Regions from separate parts of the Pseudomonas sp. 1152_12 genome, predicted to be linked through region 2. Evidence: predicted binding sites of a transcription regulator. Region 2 holds the regulator's gene; each other region holds the start of a gene.

Region 1 (3,276 bases), on a different contig from region 2:
GCTGTTGTGGCCGACCAGGATCGCGCGTTTGCAGCCGTTGGCCTTCAGCGCCTTGCGCACGCCACGGAAGATATCGGTCAGCGCCGCTTCTTCACTCACCGCCATGCGCAGTGGGTGATCGAGCTTGATCCCGGTGAACTCCAGGGCTGCGGCTTCGATATTCGCACCTTCGAATGGCTCGACGCGGAAGAAGTGAGTGTGTTCCGGGAACACAAAACCCTGCTCATCCATGCCGATGGTCGTCGCTGCGATTTCCAGCAAGGCGTCGGTGGCGCAGTTGAAGCCGCCGGTTTCTACGTCAATGACAACCGGCAGATAGCCACGAAACCGCTCGGCCATCGGGTGACGGGAACCGCCACCACTGTGCTCGTGTTCGTCATCGTAATGGTCTTCACTCACTTGCTTTCCTCCAGCAGGCGCCAGCGCAGTGTTTCACCGGCGCGCAGCGGGATAACAGTCAGCTCGCCAAACGGCAGGCTGGCAGGGGCGGTCCAGTCTTCACGGACCAGAGTAATGCGGTCGGTATTCGCCGGCAGGCCATAGAAGCGCGGGCCGTTGAGGCTAGCGAACGCTTCGAGCTTGTCCAGGGCATTGCGCGCCTCGAATGCTTCGGCGTACAGCTCAATCGCCGCATAAGCGGTGTAGCAACCGGCACAACCACACGCAGCTTCTTTTGCGTGTTGGGCGTGGGGCGCGGAGTCAGTGCCGAGGAAGAACTTCGGGTTGCCGCTGGTGGCAGCGTCCAGCAGGGCCACTTGGTGAGTGTTGCGCTTGAGGATCGGCAAGCAATAGAAGTGCGGCCGAATCCCGCCCACCAGCATGTGGTTGCGGTTGTAGAGCAAGTGATGCGCAGTGATGGTCGCACCCACGTTGGCCGAAGCCTCGGTGACGAACTGCACGGCATCGGCCGTGGTGATGTGTTCGAACACCACCTTGAGCGTCGGGAACAGCTCGACCACACGGCGCATATGCTCGTCGATGAAGATCTTCTCACGATCAAACACGTCCACATCGCCACGGGTGACTTCACCGTGGATCAGCAGCGGCATGCCGACTTCAGCCATCGCTTCGATCGCCGGCAGGATCTTGTCGATACTGGTCACGCCGGAATCGGAGTTGGTGGTCGCACCCGCCGGGTATAGCTTGGCGGCATGGACAAAGCCTGTGGCTTTGGCCTGACGAATTTCTTCAGGCTGGGTGCGGTCGGTCAGGTAGAGCACCATCAGCGGTTCGAAGCGGCTGGCGGCCGGCCGTGCCGCGAGGATCCGCTGGCGATAGGCGTCGGCTTCAGCGGCATTACGCACCGGAGGCACCAGGTTAGGCATGATGATAGCGCGGCCAAACGTGCGCGCTACATCGGCCACAGTTTGAGGCAACGCAGCACCATCGCGAAGATGAATATGCCAGTCATCGGGACGCAGCAGGGTCAGGCGGTCGGACATTGGGGATTCCAGGCGGGTCAATCTGGTGGGAATGCTACCGGAAAAGACTCTTGCAGGCACTCGCTATCAAGTTTTGCAGGACGCTACCGATATCACTGGGTATGCCTTAACGACGTATGACGCCTTGAAGTGTTGTAGAAACCAGTGGAGCCTCCCGTGCGCCAGCATTACCTAGCCCTGCTCAGTGTGTTCGCCAGCCTGCCTGCGATGGCCCTCACGTTCCAGACACGTTTGGAGAACATTGAGTGGAAGGTGGAAGGTGACCAGTTTGAGTGCCGCCTGACCCAGCCGATCACCGATTTCGGCTCGGGTGAGTTCGTGCGTCGGGCGGGCGAGCAGGCGACCTTTCGCCTGAAAGCCTACAACGGCTCGCTGGGCGCGGGGTCGGCAACCTTGTTGGCTGCCGCTGCACCGTGGCAGCCGGGCCGGGGGGATATCAACCTCGGCGCCGTGCGTGCCGGTAGTGGCGATGTGCTCTTCAACAGCTCTCAGGCCCAGGCCGGGCGGCTGTTCACTGGGTTGCTGGAAGGGCGCAGCCCGACCGTGCGCCATTACGGACGTGACGGTGGCTACTCGGAAATCCGGCTGTTGCCGGTAAAATTCAACAAGGCTTACAACGACTATCAAGTCTGCACCACCAAGCTGTTGCCGATGAATTACGATCAGGTCAAACAGACCGAAGTAGGCTTCCCTGGTGGTGGCATTGAGCTGGACGCGGCTGCCAAGAAAAAGCTGGATGTGATTCTCGCGTTCATGAAAGCCGACCCCACGGTCAATCACGTCGAGTTGAACGGCCATTCCGATAACAGCGGCAACCGCCTGACCAACCGAGATCTCTCGCGCCGCCGTGCGCTGGCAGTCATGGACTACTTTAAAGCCGCCGGCATCCAGGAATCGCAGATCACGATGCGGTTCCACGGTGAAAGTTACCCACTGGTGCCCAACACCAGTGCCGCCAACCGTGCGCGCAACCGTCGTGTGAATATTCAGCTCGAACGCGTGGCAGCCCCCGAGAAACCGGCGCCGCAGGCCGCGGGCCCGAGCAATCCTGCACACACTTCATAAGGTGCGGCCATCGGTCGCCCGCTCGACATAATCTGTCGCTTTATCTTCATTTGCTGTCGCGCCTCTGTAAATTCACGGTTTTGGTCGGTAGAATCGACGGCTTTCCGTACAACCCCGTGGAGTGATGGCATGGCCGACGTAAACAAGGTCGTTCTCGCGTATTCCGGCGGCCTGGACACTTCGGTGATCCTCAAGTGGCTGCAGGATACTTATAACTGTGAAGTGGTGACCTTCACCGCTGACCTGGGTCAGGGCGAAGAGGTCGAACCTGCACGTGCCAAGGCGCAAGCCATGGGCGTGAAAGAGATCTACATTGACGACCTGCGCGAAGAGTTCGTCCGCGATTTCGTCTTCCCGATGTTTCGCGCCAACACCGTCTACGAAGGCGAGTACCTGCTGGGTACCTCCATCGCACGTCCGCTGATCGCCAAACGCTTGATCGAAATCGCCAACGAAACCGGCGCCGACGCCATTTCCCATGGCGCTACCGGCAAGGGTAATGATCAGGTGCGTTTCGAGCTGGGTGCCTACGCACTCAAGCCCGGCGTGAAAGTGATTGCCCCTTGGCGCGAATGGGACCTGCTGTCTCGTGAAAAGCTGATGGATTATGCTGAAAAGCACGCAATCCCGATCGAGCGTCACGGCAAGAAGAAGTCTCCGTACTCGATGGACGCCAACTTGCTGCACATCTCCTATGAAGGCGGCGTGCTGGAAGACACCTGGACTGAGCACGAAGAAGACATGTGGAAATGGACCGTCTCCCCGGAGA
Region 2 (3,276 bases):
GAAACTGCGAGCTTGGGCGAAGTGCTGAGCCTGGCCATCAGTCATGAATTACCGGTTGCTTACCTGACCGACGGGCCGCGGATTCCGGATGATCTGCATCTGCCGCGCCGTCATCAGTTGGTCAGCCGTGCTGTCAGCGTGCAAATGCAAGAAGAGCCTAGCGAGGAAGCGATGGCCGATATGTTCGCCGACCTTTACCACCACCCGGAAAAGCGGGTGGGGTGAGGCAGGATGAACGCCGTGAAATGTACCTACATCGATGGTCTGCAAGCGATTCACGCGGCCAAGTCATGTAGCCTGCGTCTAAGCAAGACAAGGTAAAGAAATAAAATGGGCAGCATGCATCCCGTACAGGTGATCGCGGTGACCGGCGGCAAAGGTGGCGTCGGGAAAACTAACGTGTCAGTGAATTTGTCCCTGGCCCTGGCAGAGCTTGGCCGTCGTGTCATGCTGTTGGATGCTGACCTGGGCCTGGCGAACGTCGACGTTCTGCTGGGGCTGACACCCAAACATACCCTTGCTGATGTAATCGAAGGCCGCTGCGAGCTGCGCGATGTGCTGCTGCAGGGCCCCGGTGGCATTCGTATCGTGCCGGCCGCCTCGGGCACCCAGAGCATGGTGCACCTGAGCCCGGCGCAGCATGCCGGCCTGATCCAGGCGTTCAGTGATATTGGCGACAACCTCGACGTGCTGGTGATCGACACCGCCGCCGGGATTGGCGAGTCGGTGGTCAGCTTCGTCCGCGCAGCGCAGGAAGTATTGCTGGTGGTTTGCGATGAGCCCACTTCGATCACTGATGCCTACGCTCTGATCAAACTGCTTAACCGCGACTACGGCATGAATCGCTTCCGCGTGCTGGCCAACATGGCCCAAAGCCCGCAGGAGGGGCGAAACCTGTTCGCCAAGTTGACCAAAGTCACGGATCGCTTCCTCGATGTTGCCCTACAATACGTAGGTGCAGTTCCCTATGACGAGTGTGTACGCAAGGCTGTGCAAAAGCAGCGTGCAGTCTACGAAGCGTTCCCTCGTTCCAAATGCGCATTGGCGTTCAAGGCTATTGCCCAGAAGGTCGATACTTGGCCGTTGCCCGCAAACCCTAGGGGGCATCTGGAGTTTTTCGTCGAGCGATTGGTGCATCAGACGAGCGCAGGACCGGTGCTATGACAGCCAGCGGCTATAACCTTTACAAAAAGTCGGCACGTGACAGCCAGGGCGAGTTGATCGAGCGCTATGCGCCCTTGGTCAAGCGCATTGCCTACCATTTGTTGGCACGCCTGCCTGCCAGTGTGCAGGTCGAAGACCTGATTCAGGCCGGTATGATCGGTTTGCTTGAAGTCTCGACCAAATACGACGCGAGCAAAGGTGCGAGTTTTGAGACGTACGCGGGTATCCGTATCCGTGGTGCGATGCTCGATGAGGTGCGTAAAGGGGATTGGGCGCCGCGTTCGGTACACCGCAACACGCGCATGGTCAGTGACGCAATTCGCTCAATTGAAGCAAAAACCGGTCGTGACGCTAAAGATCATGAAGTTGCGGCCGAACTCCAATTGAGTCTCGACGATTACTACGGGATTTTGAACGATACCTTGGGCAGCCGCCTGTTCAGTTTCGACGACCTGTTGCAGGACGGCGAACACGAAGGGTTGCACGAGGACGGCGCGAGTGCTCATCTCGAGCCGTCGCGCGATCTGGAAGATGAACGTTTCCAGAGTGCGCTGGCGGAAGCGATAGCCAATTTGCCGGAGCGTGAGCGGTTGGTGTTGGCGCTGTACTACGACGAAGAGCTGAACCTCAAGGAAATCGGTGAGGTCCTGGGGGTCAGCGAATCGCGTGTCAGCCAGTTGCACAGCCAGTGCGCAGCCCGTTTACGGGGGCGATTGGGAGAGTGGCGCGCGCGCTGACAGGCAGTGTGGGGACACTGCAGACGCTACCGCGAACGCTTCAGGTTTTCGCGGGTTCGTACCGTGGTGCCCTGGGCAGTCCTTTTTGTGTAACGCCTGTTGATTGAAATGGCGCGTCCAAGTGCTGGGCGCGTTTAAGACTGCTTGGAGGTCGAATTGGACAAGAACATGAAAATCCTCATCGTTGATGACTTCTCAACGATGCGGCGGATCATAAAAAACCTGTTGCGTGACCTTGGGTTCACAAACACGGTTGAGGCGGATGACGGCATTACGGCGATTCCGATCCTCAACAGCGGGAGCATCGACTTTCTGGTAACTGACTGGAACATGCCGGGCATGACCGGTATCGACTTGTTGCGCCACGTGCGTGCCGACGAAAAATTGCGCAGCCTTCCCGTGTTGATGGTGACCGCCGAAGCCAAGCGTGAACAGATCATCGAAGCCGCCCAAGCTGGGGTAAACGGTTACGTGGTCAAGCCATTCACTGCACAGGCCTTGAAAGAGAAGATTGAAAAAATCTTCGAACGCATCGGTCATTGATGCTGCCACGGGGGAGCTATGGAGCATAAAGAATCATCGCAGGCGGATTTTGAGTCGACCCTGAAAAAGCATGCTCACCAGTTGGTCGAAAGCCTCGAAAAAGGGCAGTTCGGCGACGCCGTGCAGTTAATCCATGAGCTTAACCAGACCCGTGACCGCGGCCTGTACCAGGAAGTGGGCAAGCTCACACGCGAATTGCACAGTGCGATCGTCAATTTCCAGATTGACCCGCATATGCCCCAGGCCGAAGAGATTTCGCAGATCACCGATGCCACCGAACGCCTGTCGTACGTGGTCAGGCTGACTGAGGCGGCGGCTAACCGCACCATGGACCTGGTGGAAAACGCCACGCCGCTGGTCAATGGCATGGCCACTGAGGCGCAGGCTTTGAGCGTTGACTGGGGCCGCTTTATGCGTCGGGAAGTCGGGGCCGAAGAGTTTCGTGAATTGGCCCGTCGAGTCGAAGGTTTTCTGTCGCGCAGCGAACAGGAAAATCGCACGGTTGCCAGCAACCTCAATGACATTCTGCTCGCCCAGGATTACCAGGACCTCACCGGTCAGGTGATCAAGCGCGTGACCCAGTTGGTCACTGAAGTGGAAAGCAACCTGCTCAAACTGGTGCTCATGGCCGGCCAAGTTGATCGTTTTGCCGGCATCGAACATGACCGTGAGGCGATCCTCTCGGAAAAAGATCCACAAAAACATCTCGCCAAGGGTGAAGGTCCGCAGATTCATGCCGATAAACGTGAAGACGTTATGTCAGGTCAGGATGACGTAGATGACCTGTTATCCAGTTTAGGCTTCTAAGGAGCACCCACATGAGCTTCGGCGC
Region 3 (3,276 bases), on a different contig from region 2:
CGTGGTTGAGGAAGTAGTTGAGCACCGTACCGCACAGGCTAATCACCATCACCGGGGTTGCCTTGCCGATGGCGCTGGTAAAACCGCGCAAGGCCATGAAGCTTAGGTAGCCGGGCAGGGCGAACGGCAAGATGGTCAGGAATTGTCCTGCCGCGTGCACGTTGGTTTCGGTTTGGCCAAACATCAGCAGCACCGGCTTGAGGTTCCATAGCAGCAAGCCGGCGACCAAGGCCATCAGCCAGGCGAGCCAGAGCCCGGCCTGCGTCAGGCGGGTGGCGCCTTCGATGTCGCCGGCGCCATGGCGGATGGCTACAAGGGTGCCCACAGCGGCAATCACGCCGATGCAGAAAATCGCCACGAACGAATAGCTTGCTGCGCCCAGGCCGCCACCGGCCAAGGCTTCGGGGCTCAGACGGGCCATCATCAGGGTGTCGGTCAGCACCATCAACATGTGCGCCAACTGTGAGGCAATCAACGGCCCTGACAGCCGCAGAATGGCCCAGAGTTCAGTACGCACTGGATGCTGCATGATCATCACGCTCAAAAGTCAGAGGGCTGGGAAAGAGTCGATTCTCGGCGCTCTCCCGGCATTACACAAAAGGATAAATGCGATCGTTCGCATGATTAAAACTCATGATAGGGTTCGGTATTGCTCTGTCGGAGATTCATCCATGCCACGTCGTCTTCCTCCGCTGTATGCCTTGCGCGCATTTGAGGCGGCTTCACGGCACAATTCTTTCACCCGAGCGGCGGAGGAACTTTCGATCACGCAAAGTGCTGTCAGCCGGCATATCCGCACGCTCGAAGAGCACTTCGCCTGCCGCCTGTTCCAGCGCAGCGGTCGCAACCTGCAGCTCACCGAAGCGGCACGCCTGCTGCTACCCGGCGTGCGTGAGGGCTTCGCCGCCCTGGAGCGGGCTTGCCATACGTTGAATGCCGAAGATGACATTCTGCGCATGAAAGCACCGTCCACCTTGACCATGCGCTGGTTGCTGGCGCGGCTCAGCCGCTTCCGGGCGCTGCAACCGGGTAATGAGGTGCAACTGACCAGTGCGTGGATGAGCGTGGATGAAGTGGACTTCAACCAGGAGCCGTTCGACTGCGCGGTGTTATTGAGTTATGGGCATTTTCCGGCGGACTGGGAAGCCAGCTACCTATTCCCCGAACTGCTGATTCCGGTGGGCGCCCCGAACCTCCTGGAAGACGGGCCCTGGGATGTTACACGCCTGGCGTCCGCTGAACTGCTGCACCCCACGCCCGACCGCCGCGATTGGCGCAATTGGCTGGAGCGCATGGGGTTGTCGTCCCAGGTGTCACTCAAGGGCGGGCAGGTGTTTGATACCTTGGAGTTGGGCATGATCGCCGCCGCGCGGGGTTACGGCGTATCCATGGGCGATCTGCTGATGGTCGCCGAAGACGTGGCGCAGGGGCGTTTGAGCTTGCCGTGGCCGACGGCGGTTGCGAGTGGGGAAAATTACTATTTGGTGTGGCCTAAAACCCGTCCCGGCGGTGAGCGTTTACGGCGGTTGGCGGAGTTTCTCCAGGGGGAGGTCAAGGCCATGGAATTGCCCCAGGTCGAGCGCCTGGATTGACGCTTTGCAGTCCGTTCGGGCAGTCGTTTGCGCGATACCCCTGTGAATCGCTCAAGTATTGCCCGCGCCCGCCGAAAAGGTGTGTTGGAGCCTGTGTGCCAACGTTTCCCACTCGATAATTTGCCGAGCTGTGCTATGAGATCAGGATGATCCTGGCCTCGGCCAGGAGCTGTCATGTCTCAACCTCGTGCTCGGATTGCCTCCCAGTTAGGCCTCGCACTCGCCGTGATTCTGGCTGTCGTCATCAGCGGCAGTACGATTTTCGCCCTGCGTTCCCTCGACTCAGCCAACCTCGACACCCGCGAGGAACACCTGGCCAGTGAGGCTCGCTTGCTCGCCGACCAACTCAATACCTTCCACAGCACCTTGCGCGAAAGTACCCAGCGTTTGAGCGGGCTGTTTGAAAAGCGCTTCGGCGCCGGTTTGAGCCTGCGTGGTGAGCAGCAGGTCACGGTGGCAGGCGTACAGACGCCGAGCCTGTTTCTGGGCAGCGTCCTGTTGAACAACGATTTCGATGAGGTCGATGAATTCAAGGACACCTCCGGCGGTGTAGCCACCGTATTCGTGCGCAGCGGCGAAGACTTCATCCGCATCAGTACATCCCTGGCCAAACAAGACGGCAGCCGCGCCATCGGTACGGTCCTGGACCACCAGCATCCGGCTTATCAACGGCTGCTCGCCGGGCAGAGTTATGTCGGCCGAGCTGTGCTGTTCGACCGCTCCTACATGACCCAGTACACCCCTGTGCGCGATGCTGCGGGCAAGGTGATTGCGGTGCTGTTTGTCGGTTTCGACTACACCGATGCGCAGAAGGCCCAGTTCGATAATCTCAAGCGCTTCCGTATCGGCCAGACCGGCTCTCTGGCCCTGTTGGACGAACAGAAACACTGGCTGGTGCCACCGTCCGGTGTGCAGGCGCTGGACCAGGCAATCCCGGTGATGCTCGACCTGGCCAAGAGCCCAGGCAAAGGCAGCTTCTGGAGCGACAAAAACGAAGATTTCTACAGCGTCTCGGTACCGTTCGACGGCGGCCCGTGGGCGGTGGTGGCGAGCATGCCGAAGTCTGAAATCCGCGCGGTGACTTGGGCGGTGGGTATTCGCCTGGTGATCGGCAGCGTATTGGCGATGTTGCTCGCGGTGGGTGCGGCGGTGTGGCTGCTGCGCAGCAAATTACAGCCACTGAGTGATTTGGTGCGCCAAGCCGAAGCCCTCGGTGCGGGTGATTTGAGCGCGCGCCTGAATGTGTCCAGCCATGATGAAATCGGCCAATTGGCGCGCAGCTTCAACCAGATGGGCGAGGCGCTGTCGACGATGGTTTCGCACATTCGAAAAGCGGCGGAAGACGTTAACAGCCGTGCTCAGGCATTGTCCGGCTTATCTGGCGGTGCCTATGAGGGCATGGAGCAACAGTCCGGTGAGATCACCAGCATGGCCGGTGCGGTGGAAGAGTTCAGCGCCACCTCGCTGAATATCGCGGACAACATGGGCAACACCGAGCGTTTGGCCCAGGAAAACGCGCAGCAGACCCGTATTGGCCGTACCTCGATGCAGGAGGCGTCGTCGTCCTTGGAACATATCGCCGCCGCGCTGAACAGCACGGCCACCGTGATCAACACGTTGGGGGAACGCTCCCAGGAGATCGGCGGGATCGTCGGCGTGATCACCTCGATTGCCGAACAGACCA

What was found. The regulator FliA, encoded in region 2, starts transcription of late flagellar genes. The targets are predictions, from matches to a motif close to CTAAAGTTTNNNNNNNNNNNGCCGNTAA.
Region 1: the regulator FliA is predicted to act here: its motif matches at 1,508-1,535, upstream of FW764_RS13640 (flagellar protein MotY).
Region 3: the regulator FliA is predicted to act here: its motif matches at 1,643-1,670, upstream of FW764_RS07110 (methyl-accepting chemotaxis protein).

What each region holds. Positions count from the first base shown of each region.
Region 1 is NZ_VXCW01000006.1:243,789-247,064, reverse strand. Features, by position in the region: gene rnt (ribonuclease T) at 1-399, opposite strand, end outside; gene pyrC (dihydroorotase) at 396-1,442, opposite strand; gene FW764_RS13640 (flagellar protein MotY) at 1,599-2,507, shown strand; gene FW764_RS13635 (argininosuccinate synthase) at 2,637-3,276, shown strand, end outside.
Region 2 is NZ_VXCW01000002.1:404,945-408,220, forward strand. Features, by position in the region: gene flhF (flagellar biosynthesis protein FlhF) at 1-225, shown strand, start outside; gene fleN (flagellar synthesis regulator FleN) at 331-1,164, shown strand; gene fliA (RNA polymerase sigma factor FliA) at 1,161-1,901, shown strand; gene FW764_RS04545 (chemotaxis response regulator CheY) at 2,070-2,444, shown strand; gene FW764_RS04550 (protein phosphatase CheZ) at 2,463-3,251, shown strand; gene FW764_RS04555 (chemotaxis protein CheA) at 3,263-3,276, shown strand, end outside.
Region 3 is NZ_VXCW01000003.1:380,381-383,656, forward strand. Features, by position in the region: gene FW764_RS07100 (NorM family multidrug efflux MATE transporter) at 1-535, opposite strand, end outside; gene FW764_RS07105 (LysR substrate-binding domain-containing protein) at 672-1,592, shown strand; gene FW764_RS07110 (methyl-accepting chemotaxis protein) at 1,767-3,276, shown strand, end outside.